One region of the Pseudomonas sp. FSO-7 genome, then DNA from elsewhere that is predicted to be linked to it. Evidence: predicted binding sites of a transcription regulator. Region 1 holds the regulator's gene; each other region holds the start of a gene.
What was found. Region 1 encodes FliA, which starts transcription of late flagellar genes. Its sites were predicted from a motif close to CTAAAGTTTNNNNNNNNNNNGCCGNTAA; they were not measured.
Positions count from the first base shown of each region.

Region 1 (4,345 bases):
GACTAACGTGTCAGTGAACTTGTCCCTGGCTCTGGCAGAGCTTGGCCGACGGGTCATGCTGCTGGACGCCGACCTGGGCCTGGCGAACGTCGACGTGCTGCTGGGGCTTACCCCCAAACGCACCCTGGCGGACGTGATCGAAGGCCGTTGCGAACTGCGCGACGTGCTCTTGCAGGGGCCGGGCGGGATTCGCATCGTGCCCGCTGCCTCCGGCACCCAGAGCATGGTTCACCTGACCCCGGCGCAGCATGCGGGCCTGATCCAGGCCTTCAGCGACATCGGCGACAACCTCGATGTGCTGGTGATTGACACTGCCGCCGGCATCGGCGACTCGGTTGTCAGTTTCGTCCGCGCCGCCCAGGAAGTGCTGCTGGTGGTCTGCGACGAACCGACGTCCATCACCGACGCCTACGCCCTGATCAAACTGCTGAACCGCGACTATGGCATGAACCGCTTCCGCGTCCTGGCCAACATGGCCCAGAGCCCGCAGGAAGGACGCAACCTGTTCGCCAAGTTGACCAAGGTCACCGATCGCTTCCTGGACGTCGCCCTGCAATACGTCGGCGCCGTGCCGTACGACGAAAGCGTACGCAAGGCCGTCCAGAAGCAACGTGCCGTTTATGAAGCTTTTCCACGTTCCAAGTGCGCGCTGGCGTTCAAGGCGATCGCCCAGAAGGTCGATACCTGGCCCCTGCCGGCCAACCCCCGCGGGCATCTGGAATTTTTCGTCGAGCGTCTTGTGCAACAAACAGCAGGGCCCGTGCTATGACAGCCAGCGGTTACAACCATCTCTACAAAAAATCGGCACGGGACGCCCAATACGAACTGATCGAGCGTTACGCGCCATTGGTCAAGCGTATCGCCTACCACTTGCTGGCGCGGTTGCCGGCCAGTGTCCAGGTCGAGGACTTGATCCAGGCCGGCATGATCGGCCTGCTTGAAGTGTCGAACAAATACGACGCCAGCAAAGGCGCCAGTTTCGAGACCTATGCCGGTATTCGCATTCGCGGGGCGATGCTCGATGAAGTCCGCAAGGGCGATTGGGCGCCGCGTTCGGTGCACCGCAATACCCGTATGGTCAGTGACGCGATTCGCGCAATTGAAGCGAAAACCGGGCGTGACGCTAAAGATCACGAAGTTGCGGCCGAACTCCAGTTGAGTCTCGACGATTATTACGGGATTTTGAACGATACCTTGGGCAGCCGCCTGTTCAGTTTCGACGACCTGTTGCAGGACGGCGAACACGAAGGGCTGCACGAGGATAACGCGAGTGCTCACATGGAGCCGTCGCGTGACCTGGAAGATGAGCGTTTCCAGAGCGCGCTGGCGGAGGCGATTGCCAATTTGCCGGAGCGTGAGCGGCTGGTCTTGGCGCTGTACTACGACGAAGAGCTGAACCTCAAGGAAATCGGTGAGGTCCTGGGGGTCAGTGAATCGCGGGTCAGCCAGTTACACAGCCAGTGCGCGGCCCGTTTGCGGGGGCGTTTGGGGGAGTGGCGAGCGCGTTGACAGGCAGTGTGGGGACACTGCGACGAGGCTGGCCTGGCAGGTACTGCGCCAGTCTCCATCCGTTGTGCTCCAGACCGTTGTCGAGTGTTGTGCCGGATTGATTGAAATGGCGCGTCCAGGTGCTGGGCGCGTTTAAGACTGCTTGGAGGTCGAATTGGACAAGAACATGAAAATCCTCATCGTTGATGACTTCTCAACGATGCGGCGGATCATTAAAAACCTGTTGCGTGACCTTGGGTTCACCAACACGGCCGAAGCAGATGACGGGACCACTGCGCTCCCGATGTTGCACAGTGGCAACTTCGATTTTCTGGTTACCGACTGGAACATGCCGGGCATGACCGGTATCGACCTGCTGCGCCAGGTGCGTGCCGACGAAAAACTCAAGCACCTTCCGGTGCTGATGGTCACTGCCGAAGCCAAGCGCGAGCAGATCATCGAAGCGGCCCAGGCCGGTGTAAACGGCTATGTGGTCAAACCCTTCACGGCCCAGGCGTTGAAAGAGAAGATCGAAAAAATCTTCGAACGCATCGGTTAACGGCGCCACGGGGGAGCTATGGACAACGAATCTTCAATGGGCGATTTCGAATCGACCCTGAAAAAACATGCCCGCGAACTGGTCGACAGCCTTGAAAAAGGTCGTTTTGGCGATGCGGTTCAAATGATCCATGAGCTCAACCAGACCCGTGACCGCGGTCTGTATCAGGAAGTGGGCAAGCTCACGCGTGAACTGCACAGCGCGATTGTCAATTTCCAGATCGACCCGCACATGCCGCAGGCCGAGGAAGTCTCCCAGATCACCGACGCCACCGAGCGCCTGGGGTATGTGGTCAAGCTGACCGAAGCCGCGGCCAACCGCACCATGGACCTGGTGGAGAGCGCGACGCCGCTGGTCAACGGCCTGAGCGAAGAGGCTCAGGCCTTGAGCACCGACTGGGGCCGGTTCATGCGTCGCGAAGTCGGTGCTGAAGAGTTTCGGGAGCTGGCCCGTCGGGTCGACGGTTTCCTGGCGCGCAGCAGCACCGAGAACCGCGCCGTGGCAAGCAACCTCAACGACATTCTGCTGGCCCAGGACTATCAAGACCTGACCGGCCAGGTGATCAAGCGTGTGACCCAGTTGGTCACCGAAGTGGAAAGCAACCTGCTCAAACTGGTGTTGATGGCCAGCCAGGTCGACCGCTTTGCAGGCATCGAACACGACCGTGAAGCGATGCTTGCTGAAAAAGATCCACAAAAACATCTCTCTCAGGGTGAAGGTCCGCAAATTCATGCCGATAAAAGAGAAGACGTTATGTCCGGTCAGGACGATGTGGACGATTTGCTGTCCAGCCTTGGATTCTGAGTTTTAGCCCTGTTTTAGGAGCAGCCATTAATGAGCTTCGGCGCCGATGAAGAGATCCTTCAGGATTTCCTGGTTGAGGCCGGCGAGATTCTAGAGCAACTGTCCGAACAGCTGGTCGAGCTGGAAAGCCGACCAGATGATGCGGATCTGCTCAATGCAATTTTTCGCGGTTTCCACACTGTAAAAGGAGGCGCCGGCTTCCTCCAGCTCAACGAGCTGGTGGAGTGCTGTCACATTGCCGAGAACGTGTTCGACATCCTGCGCAAGGGTGAGCGTCGCGTTGATTCGGAACTGATGGACGTGGTGCTCGAAGCGCTGGATGCGGTCAACAGCATGTTCAGCGAGGTGCGCGAGCGTTCGCCGATCACCGCTGCCACTCCTGAGTTGCTCGCCGCGCTGGCACGCCTGGCCGAGCCGCAATCGGCTGACGAAGCGGCGCCGGTTGCCGAAGCGGTGGTTGAAGAGCCGGTCGTCGAAGAATCGGGCGACATCACCGATAACGAATTCGAACAGCTGCTGGACTCCCTGAATACCGTCAAGGCCCAGGCCGAAGCGCCAGCCGCTCAGGTTGCACCTGCTGCGCAAGCCGCCGGGGCTGCCAGCGATGAAATCACCGATGCCGAGTTCGAGTCGCTGCTCGACCAGCTTCACGGCAAGGGCCAGTTCGCGCCGGATGCGGTCGTCCCGCCGACGGCCCCGGCCGCCCCGAAAGCGGCGGGCGACAGCTCCGACATCACCGACGACGAATTCGAAGCGTTGCTCGACCAGTTGCATGGCAAGGGCACCTTTGCCGTTGACGCACTGGATTCGGCCATCGCTTCGGCACCGACCCCGGCCAAGCCTGCCGCCGCTGCCGCTGGCAGCGACCTGATCAGCGACCACGAATTCGAATCCCTGCTCGATGAGCTGCACGGCAAGGGCAAGTTCAGCGAAGTCGGTACAGCTGCCGCTGCGCCTGCTGCCACCACCGTTGCGCCAGCGGCCAAGGCTGCGCCAAAACCCGCTGCCAAGGCACCGGAACCCAAGGCCGAGCCCGCCAAGCCTGCCGCTGCTGCCCCGGCAGCCGCCCGAGCTCCGGCGGCTGCGCCAGCGGAAAAACCGGCCAGCGAAGCCGAGACCACCGTTCGGGTCGACACCGCACGCCTGGACGAGATCATGAACATGGTCGGCGAACTGGTGCTGGTGCGTAACCGTCTGGTGCGCCTGGGGCTCAACAGCCAGGACGAAGCCATGTCCAAGGCCGTGTCGAACCTCGACGTGGTCACGGCCGATTTGCAGACCGCGGTCATGAAGACCCGGATGCAGCCGATCAAGAAAGTCTTCGGGCGCTTCCCGCGCCTGGTTCGCGACCTGGCTCGCCAGCTCAAGAAAGAAATCAACCTGGAACTGGTGGGCGAAGAGACCGACCTCGACAAGAACCTTGTCGAGGCCCTGGCCGACCCGCTGGTCCACTTGGTGCGCAACGCGGTCGACCACGGCATCGAGTCGCCGGAA
Region 1 is NZ_CM184193.1:1,858,686-1,863,030, forward strand. It holds gene fleN (flagellar synthesis regulator FleN) at 1-769, shown strand, start outside; gene fliA (RNA polymerase sigma factor FliA) at 766-1,509, shown strand; gene AC515T_RS08190 (chemotaxis response regulator CheY) at 1,676-2,047, shown strand; gene AC515T_RS08195 (protein phosphatase CheZ) at 2,066-2,851, shown strand; gene AC515T_RS08200 (chemotaxis protein CheA) at 2,882-4,345, shown strand, end outside.

Region 2 (4,345 bases), 1.8 Mb from region 1:
ACAGAGCAGCGCAAACACCATCAGTTTGAGCCGCAGGTGCTGCACGGTGCCTTCAGCATTGTGCCCTGCACGTTTGCGGTTGCCTGAATCGTTCATGGCTTGGCGGCGGCCCAGTCCACCCAGCCGAACTGCCAGGTGGCCAGGATCAACAGGCCAAAGGCGATGCGATACCAGGCGAACACGGCGTAGCTGTGACTGGCGATGAACCGCAGCAGGCCCTTGACCGCGATCATGGCGAAAATGAACGCCGTGACGAAACCAATGGCGAACACCGGGAAATCCGCCGGGACGAACAGTTCGCGGTACTTGTAGCCCGAGTAGACGGCCGCGCCGACCATGGTGGGCATCGCCAGGAAGAACGAAAACTCGGTAGCGGTTTTACGCGACAGGCCGAACAGCAAGCCACCAATGATGGTCGCGCCGGAACGGGACGTGCCCGGGATCATCGCAATGCACTGGGCCAGGCCGACCTTCAACGCGTCCTTCCAGGAGATCTCGTCCACCGTTTCGGCGTGCACCTGGTGCTGGCGCTTTTCGGCCCAGAGCATCACCAGGCCACCCACCACCAGCGCGGCGGCGACGGTGATCGGGTTGAATAGATAGTGGTGGATCCAGTCGGCAAGCAGCACGCCCAGGACTACGGCGGGCATGAAAGCGATCAGCAGATTGGCGGTAAACCGGCGGGCGCCGGGTTGCGTCGGCAGGCCCAGTACCACGTCGAAGATCTTGCGCCGAAACTCCCAGACCACCGCGAGGATCGCGCCAAGCTGAATGATGATGTTGAATGCCATCGCTCGTTCGCCACCGAACTCGAGCAAGTCGGCGACAATGATCTGGTGCCCAGTGCTGGAAATCGGCAGAAATTCCGTCAAGCCTTCCACTACGCCAAGAATCAGTGCCGAAAAGGCGGTCCACAAATCCATTAATCCCCCAAAGAAGACGCTGTTCATGCAGGTCTTATCAATATTCAAGTGTCAAGCAGGTACACGCAGCGGCAGCACGATAACCGCGACCTTTCAAAAAAAACCAATGAAACATCAGAACAGGCTCAGGTTTTGCGCTGCGGGGCCGAAATCCTATCAGACAAGCCCTGATAACGCTGCCGCGTTATGACCCAGGTCAATCATGGATAGCCGCCAGGCGCTAAAGTGCCGGCCGTCGTTAATGACAAGAATAAGAAACCGGAGTGACAGCGTATGAATAGCTTGCGCAGTGTGTCGATCAGCCGACGCTTGTGGCTCATCCTGGTCGTGGCCATCGTGATGTTGTTCACGCTCGGCGCCTTTATGCTCAAGCAGATCCACACGGACCTGTATCAGGCCAAGGTGCAGAAGACCCAGCATGTGGTGCAGACCGCCAGTGGTGTACTGAGCTACTACCATGGGTTGGAAACCGCCGGCACCCTGACCCGCGAGGCAGCGCAGAAGCAAGCCCTCAGCGCCGTGCGAGGCCTGCGCTATGACCAGAGCGACTACTTCTGGATCAACGACCTGACGCCGGTCATGGTCATGCACCCGACCAACCCGAAGCTTGAAGGCCAGAACCTCTCGGCGATCCGCGACCCGAACGGTTTTGCGCTGTTCAACGAGATGGTCGCCATCGCCAAGGCCAAGGGTGCCGGGATCATCGATTACCTCTGGCCCAAGCCGGGCGCCGAAGCGCCGGTCGCCAAGACCTCCTACGTCAAACTGTTCGAACCGTGGGGCTGGATCATCGGTTCCGGCGTGTACGTGGACGACGTCCAGGCAGAATTCCAATCCCAGTTGATCAAGGCTTCGCTGATTGGCCTGGCGATCACCCTGGTCATGGGCCTTCTGCTGACTCTGATCGTGCGCAGCATCGTCCGTCCGCTTCAAGAAACCGTCAACGCCATGGCCAACATCGCCAGCGGCGAGAGCGATCTGACGCGCACCCTCGACACCCACGGCCAGGACGAAGTCACGCAACTGGCCCGGCATTTCAACGCGTTTACCGCCAAATTGCGCCAGGTGGTGAGCCAGTTGCAGGCCTCGGCCAGCGAGCTGGGGCAATCTTCCAGCGAATTGGGCAACGACGCGGCTCAAGCTCAGGAACGCAGCCAGCAACAGTCGCAACAAATGGAATTGGTGGCCACCGCGATCAACGAAGTGACCTATGGCGTGCAAGACGTGGCCAAGAACGCCGAGCACGCGGCCAGTGAGATGCGCGACGCCGAATCCCAGGCCCAGCAAGGCCAGGTCAACATCGATGGCAGCTTGCAGCAGATCGACCGCCTGTCCCAGACCATCGACCAGGCGGTGGAAGTGATTCGCACCCTGGCGAGTGAAAGCACCCAGATCGGCAGTGTGCTGGAGGTCATTCGCTCCATCGCCGAACAAACCAACCTGTTGGCCCTCAACGCCGCGATCGAAGCCGCCCGCGCCGGCGAGCAAGGTCGGGGCTTTGCGGTGGTCGCCGATGAAGTGCGGCTGCTGGCCCAGCGCACGCAAAAGTCCACCGCGGAGATCCAGGCGATGATCGAGCGCCTGCAAACCCATTCCGAAGCCGCTGTGAAAGTCATCGGCGACAGCAGCCGTGCCTCGCAACTGACCATCGAACAGGCGGGCCTGGCCGGTGCCAGCCTCAACGCCATCGGCCAGGCCCTGCGCAACCTCAACAGCCTGAACGCCTCCATCGCCAGCGCGACCCTGCAACAGGCCCATGTGGTGGAAGACATCAACCAGAACGTCACCCAGGCCGCCGGACTGTCCCACAGCACCGCCATGGCCGCCGAGCAATCCAGCCAGGCCAGCAGCCGCCTCAAGGCACTGAGTGAACAGTTGAACGGGTTGCTCAAGCAATTCCGAGTGTGAGGGTTGTGCAGGGCCTCTCTGCTGGGGGCGATGCTCAGTTAAAGCTGTTGTGATTTATTGTGGCGAGGGAGCTTGCTCCCGCTGGGCTGCGTAGCGGCCCCCTTTTTTGTGAGCGCTTCGCGCTCAAGCGGGAGCAAGCTCCCTCGCCACGGACTCGACTTGCTCTCCAGCTACGCAACATCTCTCTGCGGCAGCGAGCCTGCTCGCGATAGCGGCGCCCCATTCAACATTGGTATTGGAGCTCTCCACGCCATAGCGTTTACAATCGCCGCCCTCTTCTCTTTCCCCAAGGAACCGCCATGTCCGGGCTTGAACTGTTTGCCGCAGCCCTCGGCGTGATCGCTGTCTGGTTGACCGTCAAGCAGAACCCCTGGTGCTGGCCGATCGGCCTGGTCATGGTGTTGCTGTACAGCTGGATTTTTTTCGAGGTGAAGTTGTACTCGGACATGCTGCTGCAGGTTGTCTACGCGGTGCTGCAACTCTACGGTTGGTGGCAATGGACCCGTGCCGGGCGCAATCACGACGGGCGCCAGGTCAGCCGCCTCGGTGGGCCATCGGTGTTGCTCGGCCTGGCCATCGGCGCGGTGGGTAGCTTGCTGTTGGGTGCCGCCATGGCCCACTGGACCGACGCCGCCCAGCCCTGGCTCGACGCCGCGCTCACGGGGTTCAGCCTCGTGGCCCAGTGGTGGATGGCGCAAAAACGCGTGCAATGCTGGCCGCTGTGGATCGCCCTGGACGTGATCTTCGTTGGCCTGTTCATTTACAAAGGCTTGCACCTGACCGCCGCGCTCTACGCCCTGTTCACCCTGCTGGCCGTGCAAGGCTGGCGGGAATGGCGCGCCGACCCGGCCCTGCGCGCATGAAGGTGGTGGTCCTGACCGGCCCGGAATCCAGCGGCAAGAGCTGGCTGGCGGCGCAATTGCAGGAACACTTCGGTGGCGTGCGGGTGGATGAGTACGTGCGCCACTTCATGGAACAGACCCAACGCGATACCTGCCTGGCCGACATCACCGACATCGCCTCCGGCCAACTGGCCTGGGAAGACACGGCACGTGCCCAGCGGCCGGCGCTGTTGATCCTCGACACCCACCTGTTGAGCAACATCCTCTGGAGCCAGACCCTGTTCGGCGATTGCCCGCAGTGGCTCGAGCCGGCGCTGCTGGCCCGTCATTACGACCTGCACCTGTTGTTGAGCCCGGAGCAGGTCGAATGGACCGGCGACGGTTTGCGTTGCCAGCCCGAGCTGGCAGAGCGGCTGACGTTTTTCCAGGCGATCGAGACTTGGCTGAGCCGACATCGGCAACCTTTCCAGGTCATTCAGGGCAACTGGGTGCAACGCCGGCAGCAAGTGTTTGCAGCCGTTACCCAACTGCTTGAAGCCTGACCGCCGCTTGATTTGTTTCACTTCTGAAACAGCGCACTCGCGGCAAACCCACACTGACCCCCGCTTCATGTTCTTGTCATCAAGACTGTCAAGCTGCTGAAACACCCGCCCAAAAGCCTGGATCCAGAGC
Region 2 is NZ_CM184193.1:3,708,445-3,712,789, forward strand. It holds gene AC515T_RS16110 (DUF1294 domain-containing protein) at 1-96, opposite strand, end outside; gene AC515T_RS16115 (undecaprenyl-diphosphate phosphatase) at 93-923, opposite strand; gene AC515T_RS16120 (methyl-accepting chemotaxis protein) at 1,197-2,831, shown strand; gene pnuC (nicotinamide riboside transporter PnuC) at 3,131-3,694, shown strand; gene AC515T_RS16130 (AAA family ATPase) at 3,691-4,215, shown strand.
Region 2: a site for FliA is predicted at 1,048-1,075, ahead of AC515T_RS16120 (methyl-accepting chemotaxis protein). Genes of this name have one in related genera too.

Region 3 (4,345 bases), 2.1 Mb from region 1:
GTTCGAACTCACCGAAACCGCCGTCATGCGCCGCAGCGAACTGGTCAAGCAGACCATGGATGCCCTGGGCCGCCTGGGGGTGCGCTTCTCCCTGGACGACTTCGGCACCGGGTTCTCCTCGTTCGTGCACCTCAACAGCCTGCCAATCGCCTTGCTCAAGATCGACAAGAGCTTCGTCGGCGGCATGGAGCAGCGCGAAGAGAACCGCAAACTGGTGCACGCCATGATCAACCTGGCCCACAACCTCAACCTGGAGGTGGTGGCCGAAGGTGTGGAAACCCGGGAACAACTGGACCTGCTACGCGGTTTCGGTTGCGACCAGGTGCAGGGCTTCCTGATCAGCAAGCCGTTGCCGTTGCTGGAGTTGGTGGAGTACCTGACATTTGACGGCGATCAGCAGTCCATACTGGAAATGAGCTGACCCAAAACCCTGTGGGAGCGAGCTTGCTCGCGATAGTGGTGTGTCAGTCAAAGTCGATGTGACAGGCCTATCGCCATCGCGAGCAAGCTCGCTCCCGCAAGGGAAGCTCATTCAGTCTGAACGACCTCGAAACCCTGTTGCCCGGGTTCACGCCTGATCATCCGCTTCATCTTCCATTCAAACGCCAAGGTCAAGCTCACGGCCGCGCAGGCCAGCCCAAGGGCCAGGCCCCACCAGACACCGGTCGGTCCCCAGTTCAGGTGGAACGCCATCCACCACGCCGACGGCGCGCCGATCAGCCAATAGCAACCCAGGCCCACCAGGAAGGTGGCGCGTTTGGCCAGTGCTGAACTGCTGCACCCGACGCCGGATCGCCGGGACTGGCGCAACTGGCTGCAACGCATGGGCCTGTCCGACAAGGTCTCGCTCAAGGGGGGACAGGTATTCGATACCCTGGAGTTGGGCATGATCGCGGCGGCACGTGGCTATGGGGTCTCCATGGGTGACCTCCTGATGGTGGCCGAGGACGTTGCCCAAGGGCGCCTGAGCCTGCCCTGGCCGACGGCTGTCGCCAGCGGTGAACACTATTACCTGGTCTGGCCGAAAACCCGGCCGGGAGGTGAACGTTTGCGCCGGCTCAGCGACTTTCTCCAGGGCGAGGTCAAGGCCATGCAATTGCCCGATGTACAGCGCCTGGGCTGAAACGTTGAAGTTGGCGTGCTAGCCACTTGACATTAATCCGTCCAAACCGCTCAAGTATTTGGCTTTGCCGCCGAATCCGTGAAGATGGAACCCTCGTTCAGAAAGGGTCTACTTACACCTCACCCGAATAAAATGCCGAGCGTGCGACGTGATCAGGATGATCCGGTCTCTCGGCCAGGAGCCGTCATGTCTCAACCCCGCGCCCGGATCGCCTCACAGCTAGGCCTTGCCCTCGCCGTGATACTGGCGATCGTGATCTCCGGCAGTACCGTCTTCGCCTTGCGTTCGCTGGACACTGCCAACCTTGCCACCCGTGAAGAACACTTGGCCAGCGAAGCGCGTCTGATGGCCGACCAGCTCAATACCTTCCACAGCACCCTGCGCGAGAGCACCCAGCGGTTGGCCGGTCTGTTCGAAAAGCGCTTCAGCGCGGGCCTGAGCGTGCATCCGGACCAGCCGGTGACGGTGGCGGGCGTACAAACCCCAGGCTTGAACCTGGGCAGCGAAGTGTTGAACAACAACTTCAAGGAAGTGGACGACTTCAAAGCGATGACCGCCGGGGTGGCCACGGTATTCGTGCGCAGCGGCGACGATTTCATCCGCGTCAGTACCTCCGTCAGCAAACAGGACGGTACGCGGGCCATCGGCACCGTGCTCGACCGCGCCGGCCCGGCCTACGGTCCGGTGATCAGTGGGCAGAGCTACATCGGTCGGGCCCTGCTTTTCGGGCGCTTCTACATGTCGCAGTACACGCCCGTACGCGACAGCAGCGGCAAGATCATTGCCGTGTTGTACGTAGGCTTTGACTACACCGATGCGCAGAATGCGCAGTTCGAAAACCTCAAGCGTTTCCGTATCGGCCAGACCGGTTCCCTGGCGCTGCTGGACGAACAAAACAAATGGCTGGTGCCGCCCGCCGGCGTACAGGCGCTGGACAACGCTACCGCGGCCACCACGGCCTTGATCAAAAAGCCGGGCAAGGGCGCGTTCTGGGCCGATACCGCTGAAGACTTCTACAGCGTTGCCGTGCCGTTCGAGGGTGGGCCGTGGGCGGTGGTGGCGAGCATGCCGAAACCCGAGATCCGCGCCGTGACCTGGAGCGTCGGCACGCAACTGGCCATTGGCAGCCTGTTGGCGATGCTGTTGGCGGTCGGTTCGGCAATGTGGTTGTTGCGTAGCAAACTGGCACCGCTGGGTGATCTGGTACGCCAGGCCGAAGCGTTGGGCGCCGGTGACCTGAGCGTGCGCCTGAACGTGTCGAGCCATGACGAAATTGGTCAGTTGGCCCGCGCCTTCAACCAGATGAGCCAGGCCCTGTCGACCATGGTCGAGAACATCCGCAAGGCCTCCCAGGAGGTCAACAGTCGCGCCCAGGCCCTGTCCGGGTTGTCCAGCGGGGCGTACGAAGGCATGGAGCAGCAATCCGGCGAAATCACCAGCATGGCTGGCGCGGTGGAAGAGTTCAGTGCGACTTCCTTGAACATTGCCGACAACATGGGCAACACCGAGCGCCTGGCCCAGGAAAACGCCCAACAAACCCATATTGGTCGGACCTCGATGGACGAAGCGTCGTCGTCTCTGGAACAAATCGCCGGTGCGCTGAACAGCACGGCCACGGTCATCAATACCCTGGGCCAGCGCTCCCAGGAAATCGGCGGCATCGTGGGGGTCATCACCTCGATTGCCGAGCAGACCAACCTGCTGGCCTTGAACGCCGCCATCGAAGCCGCCCGCGCCGGCGAGCAAGGCCGTGGTTTCGCCGTGGTGGCCGATGAAGTTCGCAGCCTGGCGTCCCGTACCCGCCAGGCCACTGATGAAATCTCCAGCATGATCAACAGCATCCAGCAGGAAACCGGCAATGCCATCAGCACGATGAAGCAGGGCAACCTGTTGATGCAGGAAGGCCTGTCGCGCAACGCCAATGTGGCCTCGGCCCTGGCGCGCATTGACGAGCAGAGTCGCTCGGCTGGCCAGCAATTCGCGGCGATCACCACCGCCACCCAGGAGCAAAGCAGCACCGCGACCCTGCTCAGCAGCAACTTGCAGAGCATCGCCATGGCCAACAGCGAACAGCGCCAAGTGGTCTCGAACCTGGCCCTCACCGCCAAGGAGCTGGAAAAACTGGCCCAGGACCTGCGCCAAGAGGTCGATCGGTTCCGCTGAAGCGTCCCGTCACAAGCCTGCTCCCAGAGATTCCCTGTGGGAGCGAGCTTGCTCGCGAAGGCGGCTTTCCAGCTACATCCCTGCCAGCTGACCCACCGCCATCGCGAGCATTCACCCCAGTCCTTTCAGCCCACCGCTGACCTCAAGCCAATCCCTTTCCTGTGGCGAGGGAGCTTGCTCCCGCTGGCCTGCGAAGCAGGCCCCAGCAGAGACTCCATTAGCCGGTTCTGCGGCTGCTGCGCAGCCGAGCGGGAGCAAGCTCCCTCGCCATGGGTTCTGGGTTGTCCGAGCTGACGTCATCGCGAGCAAGCTCGCTCCCACAAAAAGCTGTCGATCGTGTAGTCGTGCCTTTTTAAGGTTATTGCTGTTTTTAAGCTTGCTGAAACGTTTCTTCAAGACTATAAAAACCGCACAACTCCAATAAAAGGTCGCGTCCATGACTCCGCTCAAACTCCTCGTTACCCTTGGCGCCCTGGGCGCTGCCTCCCAGGCGATGGCTTGGGATTACGTCCTGCTGGATACCGATAAAGCCGCCCAACCCTGGCAAATCACCAGCCAGCAACTCGGCGTGAAAACCGACAAGCCCTTTTCCGTGACGATGCGCACCCTGCACGGTGGTCGACAGGAAGGCGTCAGTGTGGTCGACATCGACAACGGCACCCTGAAGCTTTCAGTCGTCCCGACCCGTGGCATGAATGTGCTGCAGGCGTCAGTCGGTGATGTGCGCATGGGTTGGGACTCACCCGTCAAGGAAGTGGTCAACCCGGCGTTCATCGAGCTCAACGGTCGAGGCGGGCTGGGCTGGCTGGAAGGCTTCAACGAGCTGGTCACCCGCTGCGGCTACGAATGGGTGGGCCATCCTGGCATGGACAATGGCGAGCTGCTGACCCTGCATGGTCGCGCTGCCAATATTCCGGCCAACAAAGTCACTTTGCACATCGATGAAAAACCACCCTACGCCATCACCCTGCGGGGCGAGTTGAAGGAGCAGGCGTTCAAGAAGGTCGATTTCTCGGTGCAGACCGAACTGGTCACCGAGCCCGGCAGCGTGACGTTCGC
Region 3 is NZ_CM184193.1:6,373,040-6,377,384, reverse strand. It holds gene AC515T_RS28130 (putative bifunctional diguanylate cyclase/phosphodiesterase) at 1-421, shown strand, start outside; partial or broken gene AC515T_RS28125 (NorM family multidrug efflux MATE transporter) at 529-753, opposite strand; partial or broken gene AC515T_RS28120 (LysR substrate-binding domain-containing protein) at 755-1,123, shown strand; gene AC515T_RS28115 (methyl-accepting chemotaxis protein) at 1,310-3,286, shown strand; gene AC515T_RS28110 (aldose 1-epimerase family protein) at 3,723-4,345, shown strand, end outside.
Region 3: a site for FliA is predicted at 1,173-1,200, ahead of AC515T_RS28115 (methyl-accepting chemotaxis protein). Genes of this name have one in related genera too.

Region 4 (4,345 bases), 1.2 Mb from region 1:
ACCAGGACGTCCCGTGCCGAAGTGGTCAGGTGCATGGCATTGCGAAAGGGGCTCGGCTCCACCAGCATGGCGGAACATTGCTTGCGCCACTGGCTCAGGTCTTGGGCGCTGGGCGGTGCGGCGGGCAGCAAACCGGGGTGGATGCGGCGGCTGCCCGCAGGCCAGATCAGCGCCACGGCGGGGTGCCAGAGGTCCGGCATGGCGTGATGATGGGCGCTGTTGGCCGCTTGTTGGTGCAATTGTTGCTGGACCTCATCCATCGACATCTGCAGATACAAACTGGTGAGGTACTGCCAGCGGGTGATAGCGGGGCTGTCCCAGGCCTGTTGTGCGGCCAGTGCCAGGCCGTTGGCCAGCAACACGGTGTTGGCCGGCTGGTTGAGCCAGCGCCGCAGGATCGGGTCGTCGTCCAGGCGATTCTGCTGACGCAGCGGGTGTTCGCTGTCCCGGGCGATGCGCAGGACTTTCACCAGCTCGCGGCGTTCATTGAGCAGCAGGCGATAACCTTGCGCCACCCAGACGGGCAAGCGCCAGGTCTCCACCAGCGCCAGGCAGATTTCCAGCAGGCGGACGCCGAACAGCTCGCGCTCCACCTTGAGCGCAGGCTCGCCTTTATGGAAAACCCGCAACTCCCACTCCCCCAGCAATCGCGGGTGGGTCAGGGCCAGGGGCCAGAGCGGCGACAGAAACAACAGGCTGCCCCAATGTATGTCTTGCCACAGCCGCGCCAGGCGGCTGGCAAAAAAACCATTGGCCTGTTGCGTGGCGTGCTGGCTGATCAACTGCAACTGGCGCAAGGCGATGGGTATTTCATGCCCCGGCAACGACGGCAGGCGGGCGAGTAGCTCCTCGGTACGCTTGAGGCCGAGGCGGTTGATGGCCACTTCGAGGTTTTCCGCGGGTTCTGCAAGGCTGCCATGGGTGTGATGGTTGGCTTCGCGGATGACGCTCAGGGCCAGTGCGGGGCTGTCCTGCATCAGGTCGGCGATGTCGCGCAATGAGCGGCGGCTGTCGGCAAGGGCCTTGCAGACCAGGTCGTGGCTGGCCTGGGGCACTGGCAGATGCACGCCGTTGAGCAGCTTTACCCAGCCCTCGAGGGTGGTCGGTCGGGGTGTTGGAACCTTGGTTTCGTTAGTCATGGCTGGACGTGATCATCGTATGAATTCTCTACGCCCGGCACGGGGCAAATTGGCTTTTCGCCAGAACAGCCTATAGTCTGGCGCAGTTTTGCCGATAAGTAGAAGAAGAGATTTTTCAGCTTCCGAATATGACCTTGAACCCGACTTAAATAAGTACTTTCTATCTATGGCTAAAATTATCGGCATCATTGTCGTGTTCGCGAGCGTACTCGGCGGATACGTACTCTCCCATGGCAAGATTGCCGCCCTGATCCAGCCCTTCGAGGTGTTGATCATCGGTGGCGCGGCCCTCGGTGCATTTCTGCAGGCCAACCCAGGCTATATGACGATGCATGTGCTCAAGAAATCCTTGAGCATGTTCGGCTCGCGTTTCAGCCACACCTTCTACCTCGAGGTGCTGGGGCTGATCTACGAGATCCTCAACAAGAGCCGCCGCGAAGGCATGATGGCGATCGAGGGCGATATCGAAGACGCCGCCGCCAGCCCGATTTTCGCCAAGTACCCCTCGGTGCTGAAGGATGAACGCATGACGGCGTTCATCTGTGATTACCTGCGCATCATGTCGTCCGGCAACATGGCCCCCCATGAGCTCGAAGGTCTGTTCGACATGGAGCTGTACAGCCTCAAGGAAGACCTGGAGCACCCGTCCCACGCGGTCAACGGTATCGCCGACGGCATGCCTGGCTTCGGTATCGTCGCGGCGGTATTGGGGATCGTGGTGACCATGGCGTCCCTGGGCGATGGCGACCAGAAATCCATCGGCCTGCACGTCGGTGCGGCACTGGTGGGGACCTTCTTCGGTATTTTGGCCGCGTACGGTTTCTTCGGTCCGCTGGCCCATTCCCTGGCCCACGATGCCAAGGAAGAACTCAACGTCTACGAAGCCATCAAGGCGTCCCTGGTGGCCTCGGCCTCGGGCATGCCGCCATCGCTGGCGGTGGAGTTCGGTCGCAAGGTCCTGTACCCGGCGCACCGTCCAAGCTTCGCCGAGCTGGAACAAGCGGTTCGCGGTCGTTAAGTTATGGAAAATAATCAACCGATCATCGTCAAGCGCGTCAAGCGCATAGCCGGCGGGCATCACGGGGGCGCTTGGAAAATCGCCTTCGCCGACTTCGCAACGGCGATGATGGCGTTCTTCCTGGTGCTGTGGCTGCTGTCCACGGCCACCCCGGAACAGAAGATCGCCATCGCCGGTTACTTCAAGGACCCGGTCGGCTTTTCCGAAAGCGGCACGCCCTACATCATCGACCTGGGCGGTTCGCCGACCCTGGCGCCGGAAAACACCCTCAATCCCGAGGTCAAGTCCCAGCCCCAGCCGGACAAGGTGACGGTGGATTCCGAGCAGGTCGAAGGCATGGCCGAACAGGTCGAGCGCGAGCGCCTGGAGTTGCTGTTGCAGGAGTTGCAGAACAAGGTCGAAGAGAATCCGCAACTGCAGAAATTCAAGGACCAGATCCTGTTCGAGATCACGCCGAATGGCCTGCGCATCCAGATCATGGACGCTGATAACCGGCCAATGTTCGACTCTGGCAGCGCGCGCCTGAAACCGTATTTCGAAGACATCCTGCTGGCCATGGCCGACACCATCAAGGCGGTGCCGAACAAGATCAGTATCAGCGGTCACACCGATGCCAAGCCTTACGTTGGCAAAGGCGATTTCGGTAACTGGGAATTGTCGGCCAACCGCGCCAACGCGGCCCGTCGCGCCTTGGTGGCCGGTAGCTATCCGGACGAGCAGGTGGCGCGGGTGGTCGGTTATGCGTCTTCGGCGCTGTTCGATCGCAAGGACCCGTTCAACCCGGTCAACCGGCGTATCGATATCGTGGTGTTGACCAAGAAGGCCCAGCAGGCCATCGAGGGTTCGCAAACCAACGATCCGGCGCCCGATCCGGCGCCCGATCCGGCCCAGGGCGTGGGTGCACCGGGTGAAGTGCCTGCTCCATCCGACGCACCTGGGGCGGCGGCCGATCCGAATGCGTTGCCGGCGGACCAGCAACCCGTGCCAGCCCATGAGCTGCGCGAGCGGCTGAACCTGTTCGACGACGTCGCGCCGAAACCGGCTGAGCCGCCGGCGCAGTAATCCACAAACAAAAAAGCCGACCTCGAGGTCGGCTTTTTTGTGGGTGACTGTTTACTTGGGGCTTGCTTGCCTTTGTGGCGAGGGAGCTTGCTCCCGCTGGGCTGCGAAGCAGCCCCATCCAAGGGGAGTGCTTCGCACTCAAGCGGGAGCAAGCTCCCTCGCCACAAAGGTGTCCTGCCGGGTCAGTAACTGCTTTCCGGCAAACTGGCGATGATCGAGCGGTAGCTGTTCATCCGTTGCTGATGCACGCGACCTTCTTCCAGGGCCTTGAGCAGGGCGCAACCGGGTTCGCGGTCGTGCTTGCAGTCGCGGAAGCGGCAGGTGCCGATCAGCTCGTTGAACTCGATGAACCCGGCTTCGACATCGGCCCGGCTGACGTGGCCCAGGCCGAATTCGCGGATACCCGGCGAGTCGATCAATTCACCGCCGCCAGGGAAGTGGAACAGCCGCGCGGTGGTGGTGGTGTGGGTGCCCTGGCCGGACAGCTCGGACAACGGCCCGACACGGGTCTCGACTTCCGGCAGCAGGCTGTTGACCAGCGAAGACTTGCCAACGCCGGACTGGCCGACGAACACGCTGATGCGCCCGTCCAGTTGCCGTTGCAATTGTTCCATGCCGTTGCCGTGATGGGCCGAGACTTCCAGTACCGGATAACCCAAGTCCCGATAGACCGACAGCAGGGCGTTCAGCGCCGGGGCGTTGTGTTCGTCGATCAGGTCGAATTTGTTGAGCAGCAGCAACGGACGGATACCCGCGTGTTCGGCGGCCACCAGGTAACGGTCGATCAGGTTGGCGTGGGGCTCGGGCAACGGGGCGAACACGATGACGATCATGTCGACGTTGGCGGCCACCGGCTTGAGCTGGCCTCGGCTGTCCGGACGGCACAGCTCGGTGTGGCGCGGCAACTGCGCGACGATCACGCCGATGCCCTGGTTGCCGGCACGCCAGACCACCTGGTCGCCCGTCACCAGCGCCGGCAGGTTGGCGCGCAAGTGGCAGCGGAACACCTGGCCGGCCAGTTCGCCTTCCCGGGCCTCGACCTCGACCTGCACGCCGAAGTGGGCGATCACCAGGCCGGTCTGTTCTGGGCCCAGGTCGCCACCCTCCAGGGCTTCGACAGCACTGG
Region 4 is NZ_CM184193.1:674,451-678,795, forward strand. It holds gene AC515T_RS02885 (HDOD domain-containing protein) at 1-1,139, opposite strand, end outside; gene motA (flagellar motor stator protein MotA) at 1,306-2,157, shown strand; gene motB (flagellar motor protein MotB) at 2,161-3,219, shown strand; gene rsgA (small ribosomal subunit biogenesis GTPase RsgA) at 3,402-4,345, opposite strand, start outside.
Region 4: a site for FliA is predicted at 1,210-1,237, ahead of motA (flagellar motor stator protein MotA). Genes of this name have one in related genera too.